DNA from 3 places in the Metabacillus indicus genome. Region 1 is predicted to be linked to each of the others. Evidence: riboswitches for the same ligand, from Rfam matches in the RefSeq annotation. Region 1 holds a riboswitch; each other region holds the start of a gene.
What was found. Region 1 has a riboswitch for thiamine pyrophosphate ahead of ACK1LH_RS16830 (MTH1187 family thiamine-binding protein). Riboswitches for the same ligand answer to the same signal wherever they lie in the genome.
Positions count from the first base shown of each region.

Region 2: it holds a riboswitch for thiamine pyrophosphate, as region 1 does, so the genes downstream of both, thiM (hydroxyethylthiazole kinase) here and ACK1LH_RS16830 (MTH1187 family thiamine-binding protein) in region 1, are expected to answer to the same signal.
Region 3: it holds a riboswitch for thiamine pyrophosphate, as region 1 does, so the genes downstream of both, tenA (thiaminase II) here and ACK1LH_RS16830 (MTH1187 family thiamine-binding protein) in region 1, are expected to answer to the same signal.

Region 1 is NZ_CP176757.1:3,267,801-3,272,957, forward strand. Features, by position in the region: gene ACK1LH_RS16815 (ABC transporter ATP-binding protein) at 191-949, opposite strand; gene ACK1LH_RS16820 (ABC transporter substrate-binding protein) at 951-1,952, opposite strand; gene ACK1LH_RS16825 (ABC transporter permease) at 1,967-2,752, opposite strand; gene ACK1LH_RS16830 (MTH1187 family thiamine-binding protein) at 2,727-3,020, opposite strand; TPP riboswitch at 3,114-3,225, opposite strand; TPP riboswitch at 3,367-3,467, shown strand; gene thiT (energy-coupled thiamine transporter ThiT) at 3,573-4,145, shown strand; gene ACK1LH_RS16840 (hypothetical protein) at 4,238-4,426, shown strand; gene ACK1LH_RS16845 (NAD-dependent epimerase/dehydratase family protein) at 4,874-5,157, opposite strand, start outside.
Region 2 is NZ_CP176757.1:2,176,515-2,181,671, reverse strand. Features, by position in the region: gene ACK1LH_RS10915 (spore germination protein) at 1-83, shown strand, start outside; gene ACK1LH_RS10910 (Ger(x)C family spore germination protein) at 94-1,275, shown strand; gene ACK1LH_RS10905 (GerAB/ArcD/ProY family transporter) at 1,302-2,411, shown strand; TPP riboswitch at 2,462-2,571, shown strand; gene thiM (hydroxyethylthiazole kinase) at 2,623-3,432, shown strand; gene thiD (bifunctional hydroxymethylpyrimidine kinase/phosphomethylpyrimidine kinase) at 3,429-4,256, shown strand; gene thiE (thiamine phosphate synthase) at 4,237-4,878, shown strand; gene ACK1LH_RS10885 (alkaline phosphatase) at 4,920-5,157, opposite strand, start outside.
Region 3 is NZ_CP176757.1:1,030,765-1,035,921, forward strand. Features, by position in the region: gene mgtE (magnesium transporter) at 1-586, shown strand, start outside; gene ACK1LH_RS05160 (monovalent cation:proton antiporter family protein) at 609-2,462, shown strand; TPP riboswitch at 2,545-2,653, shown strand; gene tenA (thiaminase II) at 2,721-3,407, shown strand; gene ACK1LH_RS05170 (thiamine phosphate synthase) at 3,404-4,024, shown strand; gene thiO (glycine oxidase ThiO) at 4,008-5,120, shown strand; gene thiS (sulfur carrier protein ThiS) at 5,117-5,157, shown strand, end outside.

The DNA of each region.
Region 1 (5,157 bases):
GAAGCTTTATTAGAATAACATTTCACCTTTTCAAAGTCAAGCGTTTTTTTTACTTTCCTTTTTCTCAGGCACCGTTGCTCTCACGCGTTTTTCGCGGCAACGAATAATAATATACCACGCTGTTTTCCCCATTGCAATAGCATTTTTATCTTTTTGCAAAAAAAATGTTATAAATGAAAACGCGCTGAAATCAGCGCGTTTCCAGATGACTTTTTGAATGCAGCAAATCCAGGAGTACTTGTTTAATTGATACAAATTCAGCTGAAGCGAAGAGTTGGTCCGTTCGCGACCGGCCGAAAGGAATGTCTATATGTTCAATGATCCTGCCAGGTCTCGGGGAAAACACGGCAATCCTGTCAGAAAGAAAAATCGCCTCATCCATATCATGAGTAATAAACAGGACCGTTTTCCCGGATGCCTCGCAAATTCTGATAAACCATTTCTGAAGCTTGTGTCTTGTCATGGCATCAAGCTTTCCAAAAGGCTCGTCCAATAATAGAAGTTCTTTGCCGCTCAAATAAGCCCGGAGGAAGTTCGCTCTCTGCCTCATCCCGCCAGAAAGCATGGAAGGGTAGTGTTGTTCAAATCCCTCAAGCCCAAACTGAGAAAAGAAAGATAGAGCTTCGGCACGCGCTTTTTCTTTCCCTGTCCCATGCAGCTCCAGCGGAAGTATGACATTATCAAGAATTGTTCTCCACGGAAACAGCACATCGCTTTGCGGCATATACCCGGCATGGCCTGTTTGATTCGTTATGTCTTTCCCCTTGTAATGAACAATTCCGCCGCTTGGCTTATTTACCCCTGCAATGATATCAAGAAGAGTGCTTTTGCCGCACCCGCTCGGACCAATGATGCTGACAAATTCCCCTTTTTCTACTATAAGATCAGATGGAAGCAGGACAGGCTGATCTTTCGAGTAAGTCTTGCTGACTCCTTTTAGTGTCAGCATGCTACTTTTCAGCCTCCGGAAGGAATTCATTTGTATAAGCCTCTGCCGGATCTATGTTTTCTTCAATCAGCTTTTGTTGATACATCCAGTCAGCATACCGTTCCCAAACTTCTTCTTTTTGAACGCCCCATTGCTTTGCATCACCCTGATACTGCTTGCTGAGCCACTTTTGGCTTTCCTTTGCAAGATCTTTATTTATTTCCGGTACATGCTTAATTAGAATATCTGCCGCTTCAATCGGCTTATCGATGGCAAACTCGTAACCTTTTGCGGTTGCCTGTACAAAAGCCTGTACCGTATCCTTTTCTTTTTTTATCTTTGTCTCGCTTGCAGCAAGTACAGGTGTATAGTAGTTCAATGCTGGATCAAGGTCTTTAAGATAGATGTAATTCAGTTCTATCCCCTTTCTTTTAGCTTCTATCCCGTCCCAGCCTTCAAAGATCCATTGAAAATCCGTATCCCGGCCGATTGATTTAAAGAAATCAGTTGCGCCAAGTGTGACATAATCGACTTTGCCAAAATCTGCGTCATCCTGGTTCATAACCGCACGAATCACAGCCTCTTCAGTAGGCGACCCCCATCCGCCGTACCGTTTCCCTTCAAAATCATCAGGCGAGACAATCTCTTCTTCCTTTAATGAAGCGAAAGCAGAAGTATTTTCCTGAATAATGGCCGCAATAGAAACGATCGGCACACCGGCTGACCGCGCATGTGTGATGTTTTCCTGGTGGCTGACCGCAAAATCGACTTCGCCAGATGCAACAATTTGATCTGCGCTGACTCCCTCGCCAGGTTCTACTATCTCAACTTCAAGACCCGCTTCTTTATAGAACCCTTTTTCAATCGCTGCATAAATGCCTGTATGATTTGTATTCGGAAACCAGTCCAGCATGACCTTCACTTTTTTTGCTTCTTCACTTGAGGCATTCTCAGCAGGAGCGCATCCTGTTAAAAGGATGGATGTGCTGAATAATATGACGAGCATTCTCCGCAGTTTTTTCATCGTATTCCTCCATGTCAGTTGTGTTTATTCGCTTTGTACTTCCAGGGCATCGCCGCTCTTGCCAGCAATTCAATGACTGCAAAAATAACCAGACTTAAAGCAACAATGACGATAATGATGGCAAATACCTTTTCTGTTAAAAAAGATTGAGAGGATCTAGTAAGGATAATTCCAAGGCCTTGACTCGCTCCCAGCCACTCTCCGATAACCGCTCCCATTACACTGTATGTTCCGGCTATCTTGAGCCCTGAGAAAAAATACGGCATGGAAGCAGGAATCTTCACCTTCAAGAAGAGCTGACGTTTATTCGCTCCCATGGTCTTCATCAGTTTGATCATATCCCTGTCTGCCTGACTGAATCCGTCTGCAAGATTAATGGCTATCGGAAAAAAGCAGACAAGTGCTGTTACGATGACCTTCGGCAAGATCCCGAATCCAAACCAGATAATCAGCAAAGGTGCCAGTGCAATAATTGGAACGGTCTGTGAAAGGACAAGGAGCGGTTCAACCGCTTTTCTGATCCAGAGGGAAAGGTCAATTAAAATGGCAATGGCCACTCCGGCAGCTGCTGCTATCAGGAGGCCGAGAACAGCTTCAGTAAGCGTCTGCAGAACGTGCACTCCGAGCGTTCCTCTCATTTCAAACAGGGTGATGAAAATGTCTGTAGGTTTTGGCAGGATCCACTTCTCAATTCGAAAAAGCACGACTGCCATCTCCCAGAGTAGAAGAAAAACGGCAAGAACGGCTGCAGGCAGCGCTATTCCTGATATAGATTCAGCGATATTTTTGGAGTTTTTCATCCATCGTTACTCCTTCAGCAGGGCGGTAATGAATTTTGATGTGCGTCATCACTTCACTTGCACCTGCCCCGATACAGGCATCCTGAGCCTGCTTGACAATTTCAAGCAGATGATTGAGTTCCCCCTCCATAACGGTCTCCATCGCGCCGACTTCATATTTGACACCTGACTGCTGCACAACTTCAATGGCTTTGTCGACAATCTCGTATGTATTTCCGTGTGCTGATTTCGGCAGTACTTGAAACGCAAGGTTTACACTGGACATCATGAATTCCTCCCTTTCTTTCTGTGAATCTCTTAGAAAATGCAAAAAAAGGCTGCCGGTTAGGGCAGCCTTAAGCATTCGCAAAGTTCATGGAAAATAGACTCTTTTCCTGTATCCCTCCGCTGGCATTACCCAGATCAGGTTAAAGGGTCGATACAAGAATCAGTATCCTCTCAGCCGAGTTCACTCAGCTCCCCTGCTTCTATAAGATTCATGGAAACTATAGCAAGTTTTACAAGACTTGTAAAGAAAGGAAAAATACTTTCCGCTATTTTCTGAAAAAAAATAGAATTTAGGCTTGTCGAATTTTGCAGTTTCCTGTATAGTAGTGTCTAAATCATATATCGCATTTGACCACTTGGGGAGCCGCCGGCTGAGAGTGAACGTTATGTTCTGACCCGTTGAACCTGTTAAGTTAAAGCTTACGTAGGGATGTGGCGATGGATTCAAGTGATAACCCAACCAAAGCAGTGCGTGGAAACCATCCGACATTCCCCGCATTGCTTTTTTCTATGGAGAAAAGGCCCCGGTCGAATGCCGAAAAGGGGTAAAATCATGCAAACAAATAAGCGCCTGGTTTTTTTATTGGAAGCAGCGATTCTTGCTGCAATCGCCTTTCTTTTAGATTTAGCGACAAGCTTTATCGGCAAAATGCCGCAGGGAGGATCGATTTCACTTGCAATGGTGCCCGTACTGATCATGGGATTTCGCCACGGTCTAAAAGGCGGACTGCTGACAGGCTTTCTCCTCGGACTGCTGCAGACGGTCATGGGCTATACGACCATTGTTCATCCTGTACAGGGTTTTCTGGATTACTTTGTCGCCTTTACAGCGGTTGGTGCCGGAGGTATTTTTTATAAGCAAATTCAGAACTCTCTCCATTCTTTAAACAAAGGGCGCCTGATTCTTTATGTCACACTTGCCGCTTTCCTTGGAAGCTTCCTGAGATTTGCAGCCCACACACTCGCAGGCGCTGTCTTTTTCGCTGAGTTTGCAGGAGATCAGCCGGTGCTTCTTTATTCAGCAGGGTACAATGCATCCTACATGATTCCGACATTTATCATCTGTACGATCATTCTTGTGCTGATGCTGCTGACATCAAAAGCGCTGATAGTAAATAGAAAATAGAGAAAAGCACCGGAAATCCGGTGCTTTTTATCATAATCTCTTCTTTTTCAGCATGTATTAGTAGTAATAGATTTCCTATTGGAGGCCATGAAATGAATCTCACATACTCACTCATGTTGTTTGCCTTTTTTCTATCCATCTTTCATTTTCTGTATGGCTACTTTGAAGCGCTGCGGATCAGCGGCGAAGATGGCCCTGTCAGAGGTTGGTCGGTTGTTTTTTCATTTCCGCTCGGATTTGTTTTTGCCTATTTTGCAGCAGTTTTTAACCAGCAAATCTGAACAAAAGCGCAAGCGCCAAGGCCCGCTCCGATAGGCAGATAAGAATCCGGCGGAAAAGTCCGGTTTTGACTTTTTTGACGGATTTGTTCTGACAGAGGATCTAGGCGCTGGAGCTTGCCGTTGATAACTTTGTTATGTTATCAACAGCCTTTTATTTTTTATAATTCCTTTAACAAAAAGTAGAACCCGGCATATGTCTGCCGGGTCTTTTTGATGCCTCTGGCGGGATTCGAACCCGCACTCCTTTCGTAAGCATAGGCTAAGGGGAACACGCTTCCCTACGGATTTTCACCGGCAGGAATTTCACCTGCCTCAGCATAGTTGCTTTTCGGTGCTTCTGAAACCTTTGCCTTGCGACCCGGTTCTACTGTTTTCCGGCGCTCTTCCCTTCTAGAGCTACAGAGGCTTATTAAGAGTCTCTGTTTTCACAGAAACTCCCGCAAGAGTTTACAGCAGCTCTTCTATTAAACTCTCAACATACTCGTTCATGTTCCCAAATGTATATCCTGTCATTTGTGCTTTTGTCACATCCAGCGTCCAGTCACCCGGAAGACCGTACGGGGAAGCATTTTCTTCTTCCCCTGTAATGACTGCGGCTTTGTCTGCAGCACTTTCAATCTTGCCGATCAGTTCCCTCAGGGAAAGATTGTCTTCAAACGCTATATTATACGCTCCTGTCAGCTTTTCTTTTCCTATATGTAAAAGAAAACCTGCAGCGTCTTCAGATGAAG
Region 2 (5,157 bases), 1.1 Mb from region 1:
CATTCAGGGTGCCCATGTATGAACAGCTGAACAATAAGAAGACCTTTACTAAAGAAGAAAAAGACCAGCTGAAAAACGAGTAAGGAGGACACGATGAAGAAAAAAGCATGGGGACTCATATTTTTCGTCATTCTTACTCTTGGTTCCAGTGTGGTTATTTCAAAAAATGTAGAGGATACCCTGATTAAATCGATTTCCATCGTCAGTGCGATAGGAATTGACTCCAGTAATGAAGGGTATGAGGTAACACTTCAGATGATCAATACTGCAGCTAAACCTGATTCAGCTGGAGAAGTACCGGGTTCAATTATCTACCAGCAATCAGGCAGAACCATTTCTCAGGCAGTTAAAAACATCCTAAACCGCAATCCAAAGAAAATTTTTCTCGACAGCGCCGAATTGATTGTCATTGGAGAACAAACAGCAAGGGAACAAGGGATTCATGAGATACTGACTTTGTTTCTGACAGAATCTGAAATTTCATCCAGCATAAGAATTATGGTCACAAAAGATTATCCGGCAAGCAAAATTATAAAAACCATTACCCCGGCGGAAAAGGTCTCATCTAAAAGAATCAACGACATAGTCCATAGCAATGAATTAAACCTTGGATCTGTGGCAAGTGTATATCCTGTTAAAGTGATGAACGATCTTCTCATAAATATTAAAGCAACAGCGCTTCCTTATGTTACTCTGAGCAGTGATCAGGATATAGGTTCCTCACAAGAGAACATTTCTTCCCCTGAGCCGGAAGTTCTTTTAATCCTGAACGGAATGGCTTATTTTAAAAAAGACAAGCTTGCTGGTTATTTAACCAGGGATGAGAGCAAGATTTTTCTTGGTTTTACGAACAATACGAAAAAAGCGACGATTGAGACTAAATGCGGAGCTGCTGACGATCAAGGTTTTTTTACCGTTCACATCAAAAAGTCAAAAACCAGTGTAAAACCAGTATACAAAAATGGAATGGTCTCATTTCAAGTCGAACGGAAGATGAAAGGGGAATTGTTTGAAAGCACATGCAGACAGGATGATCTTCCTTATTTAGAATCAAGGGCCGAAGCAGTCTTAAAAAGTGAGATGGTAGGACTGATTGCCAAAAGTCAGGAAGAAAACAATGACTTTCTTGGCTTTCTAAAAGAAGTCTACTTGAGAAACCCATATAAATTTGAGGAAATCAACAAAAAATGGAAAGAACTATATCCTGAGGTTCCGGTAGAAGTAGAAGTGGATTTGGAGATTGAAGATATTGGAGATGTGAACCGGATACCGTAACCCTTTCATGCAAAGGATGATGAATGATGAATCAGCAGATTACTCCTTATCAGGTTTTTTCCTTAATGGTTCTTTTTCTATTAGGCAGTACAGTGGTAGTAGGGCTCAGCTTAGATGCTGAGGAAGAAGCCTGGCTTGTAAATATGATAGCCACGGCGACAGGTACAGGCATTTATTTTTTGTATATATGGATTCTCCGCATTGATCCCAGGAGAAAAACCTTTACAGAGCTTTTGAAAACAAGTTTCGGCAAGTGGATAGGGACTTGTTTCATTGGCCTTTACGCGGTCTATTTTCTTTACATCGGCATGAGAGTAGTGAAAGATTTTGAGTTTTTCATCAGCACGGTCCTTTTTTACAACATTGAAACCTGGGTCATTGGTTTTGTTTTCATTCTGCTGGCAGGTTATGCGTGCATATTAGGATTAGAGGCGATTGCAAGAGTATCGGAATTGCTCTTTTTCGGAAGTATTATGATGATTGCGGTGACCACACTCATAACCATTTTGAACCCAATGTTCGAATGGACAAATGTTCTACCTCTTATAAAGCCTGACTGGAGGTCTGTGATAGGCTCTGTTTTTCCAGCAAAAATAACGTTTCCGTTCGGAGAACTGATTGCATTCCTTATGATTTTTCCCGCTGTGAATGATCAGTCCTATTTGCTTAAAAGAGGATGGATGGCTGTTGTATTCAGCGGTCTCATTATTATTGCCATAACAGAATCCATCATCGGCATGCTAGGGGCGAAAATTGCGGTCTACTTTTCCTATCCCCTCATTAAATCAATTGAAACGATTGATTTGCTGGATTTTTTTCAGCATATTGAAATCCTGTCTGTCATTGTTTTTTTCTTTGTAGGGTTTATAAAAGTGGTGCTCTTCTGCTATGCCGCTATAAAAAGCCTGTCTGAGATTATGCCCAGGGCAAAAAATAATTACCTCGTATACGGGGTCCTTTCAGCTGGATTCGCATTCACCTTTTTTATGGATAAAAGCATAGTAGAGCATACGATAACCGGTCTTGAATTTGTTCCAAAGTATATCCACCTTCCATTACAATTCGGCATTCCGCTGCTGCTGCTTGCAATCCTTCTTCTAAAGAAGATGCTGAAGAAAAAGAAGACAGCTGAATAAGAGAAATAGTTGCAAAATCTTCCCTGTAAGAGTAGACTTTGAAACAAAGTACATAACAAAACGGGAGCTTGTGGAATCAGGCTGAGAGTGCGGCTAACTGCTGCAGACCGGATGAACCTGTTGGATAATGCCAGCGCAGGGAGATTATAGGGATACCTGTAAGCACTTTGCCGCGGCAAAGTGCTTATTTATATTGGAGGGGGAAACAATTATGTCCATTCAAGCAGAATTCATTTTGGAGAAAGTGAGAGATCAAAATCCGCTTGTGCACAACATAACAAATACAGTTGTCACAAATTTTACGGCAAACGGGCTTCTGGCGCTTGGGGCTTCTCCCGTCATGGCCTATGCCAAAGAAGAAGTGGCGGATATGGCAATGATAGCCGGGGCAGTCGTACTGAACATCGGCACTTTGGATGAGAGAATAGTAGAGTCGATGCTGATTGCAGGGGCATCTGCCAATAAGCATGGTGTTCCGGTTATTTTAGATCCGGTTGGAGCAGGGGCAACACCTTACAGGACGAAAACGGCCAAAATGCTTGCCGAAACGCTGAACATTGCCGTGATAAGAGGCAATGCTGCAGAGGTGGCAAGTCTTGCCGGTGAAAACTGGGCAATAAAAGGAGTCGATTCTGGTGCAGGAGAAGGGGATGCTGCAGCACTTGCCGTTAAAGCTGCAAAGCAGCTGAACACCGTTGTTGTGATTACCGGAAAAACGGACTTTATTTCAGACGGGGATCGGCTTTTCAGCTGTAAAAACGGCCATCAGCTTCAGACAAAAGTGACTGGGACAGGATGCTTGTTAAGCTCAGTTGTCGGAGCGTTTTGTGCAGTTGAAAAAGAGTATGTTTTTGCCGCTGCTGCCGCTGCCGCCGTCTATGGATGCGCTGCTGAAGCAGCCGTGGAAAGGCTGTACAGACTTGAACCGGGCAGCTTTCAAATCGAGTTTTTAAATGAACTGTATCATCTTGAACCAAAAGATTTGAAGGAACGCATCAAGCTTGAGGAGGTGCTTGCATGAGTGTTGCAAGAGCATTAACGATAGCAGGTTCTGACAGCGGCGGAGGCGCAGGAATACAGGCTGATTTAAAAACATTTCAGGAGCTCCGTGCATTTGGAATGTCAGCTATAACAGCAGTGACAGCTCAAAACACCCTTGGCGTGCACGGCGTATTCCCGCTTCCGGCAGAGGCTGTTGTAAAGCAAATAGAAGCGATTGGGTCAGATCTTGGAACAGATGCGCTGAAGACAGGAATGCTTTTCAGCAGTGAAATCATTGAAGCTGTTTCTGCCCAGATTAAACGATTCGGCTGGGAAAAGGTTGTCGTTGATCCTGTTATGATTGCAAAAGGAGGCGCGTCACTCCTGCAGCAGGAAGCGATTGACTCTTTAATCAATCATCTCCTGCCTCTCGCACTCGTTGTCACCCCGAACATTCCAGAGGCTGAAGTTCTCTCAGGCATAAAAATTGAAACGATTGAAGACCGGAAACGTGCGGCAGAAAAACTGCATGCATTTGGAGCAGAATATGTCGTGATTAAAGGCGGGCATGCAGAGGAGACTGAGCAGGTAATCGACATGCTCTATGACGGAAATAATTTCTTCTATTACGAGAACAAAAGGATTGAGACGAAGAATACACATGGAACCGGGTGTACGTTTGCCGCTGCGATTACTGCTGAGCTTGCTAAAGGCAGCAGTGTTCAACATGCGGTTCAGCTTGCAGCCGATTTTATTCATGCCGCGATAAAAGATGATCTCAGGCTTGGAAACGGACACGGTCCAACAAATCATTGGGCATATCAGGAAAGAAGGACGGGACGATATGGAAAGCAGCATACTTAGGCATAAACTGAACCTGTATTTTATCATGGGAAGCACGAATTGCCTGAAAGGATCTGAAGACGTGCTTCTTGAAGCTATTAAAGGCGGAATCACGATGTTTCAATACCGTGAAAAAGGAAAAAATGCACTTACAGGAATAGATAAGCTCAAGCTTGCGCGCAGTCTTCAAAAGATATGCGCTTTGCATCAGGTTCCCTTTATTGTCAATGACGATATTGACCTTGCAGTCGAACTTGATGCTGATGGGGTTCACATTGGACAGGATGACGCTGATGCGGGTGAGGTGCGGGAAAGAATCGGAAACAAGATTCTCGGTGTTTCTGCCCATACGATGGCAGAGGTGAAAAAAGCAATGAAAGATGGTGCGGATTACATTGGGGCGGGGCCCATATATCCAACTGTAACGAAGGAAGATGCTGAACCTGTAAAAGGGACACTATTGATTGAAGCAGTAAGAAAGGCGGGTATTACCATTCCTATTGTCGGCATCGGCGGAATAACATCAGCCAATGCCCGTGCTGTTATAGAAGCAGGAGGGGACGGAGTTTCCGTGATTTCAGCCATCAGCCTGTCCGGGGATCCATGCGGAGCAGCGGAGGAATTACTGAGATCTGTTCAATAAAAAACAGCGGGCACATTCAATTTGATGTGCCCGCTGTTTGTTTATTTGGACTTTTTAATGAGTTGGACAGCATCCTTGGAAAGATAGAATCTGTCTTTCGTTTGAACCGTTACACTGTCCAGCTCGATTTCTTTGCCGTTTACAATGGCAAGATTTTTATTCACTGGAAATTCAGCTGTAGTCTTACCTTTTTTCACTACTAGAACAGAGTTGTTTTTATCTTCAGCGTTGACAGATACTTTTGCACCCATTGCTTCAAATGCCGTTTTTGCGTCAACA
Region 3 (5,157 bases), 1.9 Mb from region 1:
AGCGTCTGATGACTACTCAAAGCTCGCAGGGGTTTCGGATGTAGACTCCATCGACAGAGGGCCTCTTTCGGCTGCTAAGAAAAGACTGCCATGGCTAGTGATTCTTTTGTTTCTCGGGATGCTGACAGCCAATCTGATCGGGCAGTTTGAAGAAACCCTTGATAAAGTAGCGATCCTTGCTGTGTTTATTCCATTGATTGCCGGAATGGCCGGTAATACAGGCACGCAGGCACTGGCAGTTGCCGTCCGCCGAATTGCCATGGGGGATGAAGAAGAAGGTAACTTCAAAATCATCGCCCGTGAAGCGGGAACCGGTTTAATCAACGGTGCTGTCTGCGGCGTTCTTGTAACAGGCGTCGTGTATTTCTGGAAACACGATCTGTATCTTGGCCTGCTTGTCGGATTATCCATCCTTGCCACGCTGACTGTCGCGACAATTGCGGGAGCGTTTGTGCCTCTTATTATGCACAGGCTGAAGGTCGACCCGGCCGTTGCATCAGGCCCTTTTATTACGACGATTAATGATATTATTTCCATCCTTATTTATTTTGGAATGGCCACTATGTTTATGCAGTACTTAATTTAACTACAGAAATGAGGGAAAAACCTTGCACGGAGCTTCTTTTTCATCACTTGTCATTGTCCTTCTTGCAGCTTTTATCACTCCGCTCATCCTGCACCGCTTTAAAATAAAGGTGATGCCGGTCGTTGTAGCAGAAATTATTATCGGGATTGTGATCGGCAAAAGCGGGTTTGACCTTGTTCAGCAGGATATGTGGCTTGAAACTCTGTCTATGCTCGGATTTATTTTTCTCATGTTTCTGAGCGGTCTTGAAATTGATTTCACAGCGTTTATCGGCGGCAGGAAGAAGGAGGTGCTGCCATCCGGAAAAGAGGCGCCGAATACGTTCGTGGTCTCTTTACTCGTATTTGCCGGCATCTTTATTCTTTCCCTGCTGCTCTCTTATCTGTTTGTTCTGATCGGGTTTATAGAAAATGCATTCCTGATGACGCTTATCATCTCGACGATCTCACTCGGGGTGGTTGTGCCGACGCTTAAGGATGCAGGCATCATGAAGTCGAACATCGGACAGATTATCCTTCTTGTCGCCGTCATTGCGGACTTGGTGACAATGATTCTGCTTGCAGTTTTTGCTTCCATTTACGGCGGGGAAAATACGAATATGTGGCTGATGCTCATTTTGTTCGGAGCTGGTGTCGCCCTTTACTTTATAGGCAAAACCTTTCAGAGCAGATCCTTTATTGAAACGCTCTCTAAAGGCACGATTCAAATTGGGACAAGAGCTGTTTTCACACTCATTATTGTTCTTGTTGCGCTTTCAGAAACGATTGGTGCAGAAAACATTCTCGGTGCCTTTTTAGCAGGCGTGCTCGTATCTCTTCTTTCCCCGAATAAAGAAATGGTCCAGAAAATGGATTCGTTCGGGTACGGATTTTTGATCCCGATTTTCTTTGTCATGGTTGGAGTGGACCTTGATATTTGGTCGCTTTTTAAGGACCCTAAAATCCTGATGCTGATTCCGCTCTTATTTATAGCGCTTCTCATTTCAAAAATTGTGCCGATTTATCTTCTAAAAAGATGGTACGATACGAAAACGACTCTTGCTGCCGGCTTTTTGCTCACATCCACTCTGTCGCTTGTTATCGCCGCAGCGACGATTGGAGAACGAGTCAATGTCATTGACTCGCAGATGTCCGGAGCTCTCATTCTGACGGCCGTTCTGACAAGCATCTTTACGCCGATTGGATTTAAAAAGCTTTTCCCTGAAAAACTCGGTTCAAAGAAAAAGCTGAAGGTTGCTTTCATAGGAGCCAATCAAATGACGCTTCCGGTAACGAGAGAACTGAATCCGAATCTGTATGAAACAATCATCTATCATACGCATGTTGATAAAAACGAACAGCAGATTGCCGAATCTCTTTTTCAAATTGAAGAGCTGGACGATTATTCAATTGAGACACTTCAGGATAAAGGTGTATTTGATTCGGACATCCTTATTGCAGCAACTGGCGATGAGGATGCGAATGCGGAAATTGCCCTGATGGCAAAAGAGCTTGAGGTCGAAAGAGTCATTGCAAGTATTGCTTCGCCTCTGCTTGATGAGCAGCTGAAAGCAAAGAACATTGACGTGTTCTCTGTTCTGCTCTCGACCAAAACCCTGCTCAGAGCCCTGATCGAAGCGCCGGGCATCATGAAAATCCTGACGCACAGCGAATCTGCCCTTTATCAAATCAAAATGAACAACAGACGCTATGATGGAATGGTTCTCAGAAGCTTCCCGTTTACCGGAGACGTCATTTTTGTCCGGATCTTCCGGGAGAATGAATCGATTGTTCCTCACGGCGATACGGAGCTGAAACGGGGAGATCTGCTGATTTTAACGGGATCATCCGAATATATCGATGAACTGAGGCAGGAGCTTGAGTTTCACAAAAATTAAGCAGAAATTTCCTGCAAAAGCCTTGAAAGATATTTTTATCGTGGTATGATGGGCATGTAAAACATTCAGAAAATTTTATACGATGAACCGCTAGGGGAGCCCTTCATAAGGGCTGAGATCGGAGTGTGACTCCGAGACCCTCAGAACCTGATCTGGTTAACACCAGCGTAGGGAAGTGGTGTAAGGGTCTATTTCATACACCACTTTTCTATGCGAAAAGTGGTTTTTTGCTGTTTAAAAAGAAAAGGAGGATACGACATGCAATTTTCAAAAGAATGCAGGGAGTACGCAAATGAATGGTGGGAAGGGAGCTTTCACCATCCTTTTGTTAAAGGAATCGGTGACGGGACCCTGTCAAAAGAAAAGTTCAAATTTTATGTGATGCAGGATTCTTATTACTTGACTCATTTTGCCAAAGTGCAGGCGTTTGCCGGTGCCGTGGCTCCTGATCTGCATACAACGTTCAGAATGTCCGTTCATTCTCAGGGGACCTATGAGGCAGAGCTTTCCCTTCATCAGCAGTTTTCAAAAATGCTCGGGATAACAGAGAAAGAACGCGCGGAATTTAAGCCGGCGCCTACAGCTTATGCTTATACATCTCATATGTACCGCGCGGTCGCGACTGGAAATCTTGGTGAAATCATAGCTGCTCTGCTGCCTTGCTACTGGCTTTATTACGAAGTAGGAGAGCGTCTGAAGGATTGCAAGCCAGGAGATGCCGTTTATGAAAAATGGATTGAGACCTACCATGGCGACTGGTTTAAAGAGCTTGTTCTTGAACAGGTGAACCGTTTTGATGAGCTGGCTGAAAAAGCAAGCGTTCATGAGCGGATGATGATGAAAGAACATTTTCTGATCAGCTCTATGTATGAATACCGCTTTTGGGATATGGCTGAAAACCTTGAAGCGTGGGGCCGTGCAGATTCTCTGCAGCTGCAAAAATGAAGCTGCACCTTGTAACGGATGGAAAGCATTCTTCAGATTCGCTGATTTCAATCCTCGCAGACGTACATAGATATGCGGATGCCATCCATATAAGAGAAAAAGACAGGTCAGCCGGCGAACTGGCGGAGCTTGTGGAGATTCTTGCGCGCAAGGGTGTTCCAAAATCAAAGCTGATCATGAACGGCAGGGTGGATGCGGCCGTGCGTTCGGGACTGGCAAAAGTGCAGCTTCCGGCACATGGGCTGCCTGTAAAGTTTGTTAAAGAGCACTACCCTTACCTCGGCGCAGGATGTTCGGTTCATTCAGTAAAAGAGGCAATTGATCGGGAGAAAGATGGGGCAGACTGGCTGATTGCCGGACATGTATTTCAGACAGATTCAAAAAACGGCCTTGAGCCGAAAGGAATTTCATTTCTTCAAACAATTTGCGAATCTGTATCCATCCCTGTCTATGCAATTGGAGGAGTCACTCCTGATGTGCTGCCGGAACTGAAAAAGCTGAAAGTCGCAGGAGCAGCAGTCATGTCCTACGTGTTTTCAGCAGACAAACCTGTGGATGCAGCAAAAGAGCTTGCACGAAAGCTGAAAGGAGGAACGGCTGATGAAGACATTCTATGATGCCGGCATCGTCGGGGGAGGAGTCATCGGCCTGATGTCTGCCTATTTTCTGTCAAAGGCAGGCCGTAAAGTAGCCATATTTGAAAAAGGAAAGATTGGCTGCGGGGCATCATCCGCTGCAGCAGGCATGCTTGGTGCTCATACAGAAACGGAAAAAGCAGATGCGTTTTTCCGTTTTGCAGAAGAGAGCGGGGCTCTTTATCCCGCGCTTGCAGCCGAATTGCTTGAAGAAACAGGCATAGACATTCAGCTCGTTTATAATGGGATGCTCAAACTTGCCATGACGGCTGAGGAAGCTGTTTCCCTAAAAGACAGAGCCTTGAATGAACAGGATGTTGAGTGGCTCTCAAGGGAGTCTGTCCTGAAGAAAGAAAAGAACCTGACAGAGTATCTGCAAGGAGGACTGTTCATTGCAAAAGACGGCCAGGTTTCCCCTCCCGCTCTTTGCCGGGCGCTGGCAAGGGCGGTACAGATAAACGGAGGAACCATATTTGAAGGAGCTGCAGCCGGACGCATGCGGGCAGAGCCTTCTCATTATGAAATTTCCGCTGCAGGAGAGACTCATTTTTGTGAAGCTCTCGTCATTACAGGAGGGACATGGAGCGGCCCACTGTTTGAGGAATTAGGCATCTCAGCTCCTGTTCATCCTGTTAAAGGCGAATGTCTTTCCGTCATGCCGGATGGGTTCCGTTTAGCATCAACTGTCTTTCATGACAGCTGTTACCTTGTGCCGAAGTCTGACGGGAGCATCGTCATCGGCGCGACGATGGAGGAGGGGAACTGGAGGGCAGAGCCTACAATACAAGGGATGGCTTCCTTGATGGAGAAGGCTGTCTCCATTATGCCGTGCATGAAAAAAAGTGTTTTTCAAAAAGCCTGGGCCGGACTGAGGCCGGCAGCGCGCGATGCGAAACCATACATTTTTAAGCATGAAGGCATGAAGAATCTTTATGCCGCAACAGGACATTACCGGAACGGCATTCTGCTTGCGCCTAAAACAGGCGAAATGGTCAGGGATTTGATTTTGTGCCGTCAGGTCAAGCCTGAATATGCAAGAGAGTTTGGATTAAATCGGGGTACAGAGGTGAAATCATGAAAATCAAATTGAACGGCAGCACAGCTGAACTGGATTC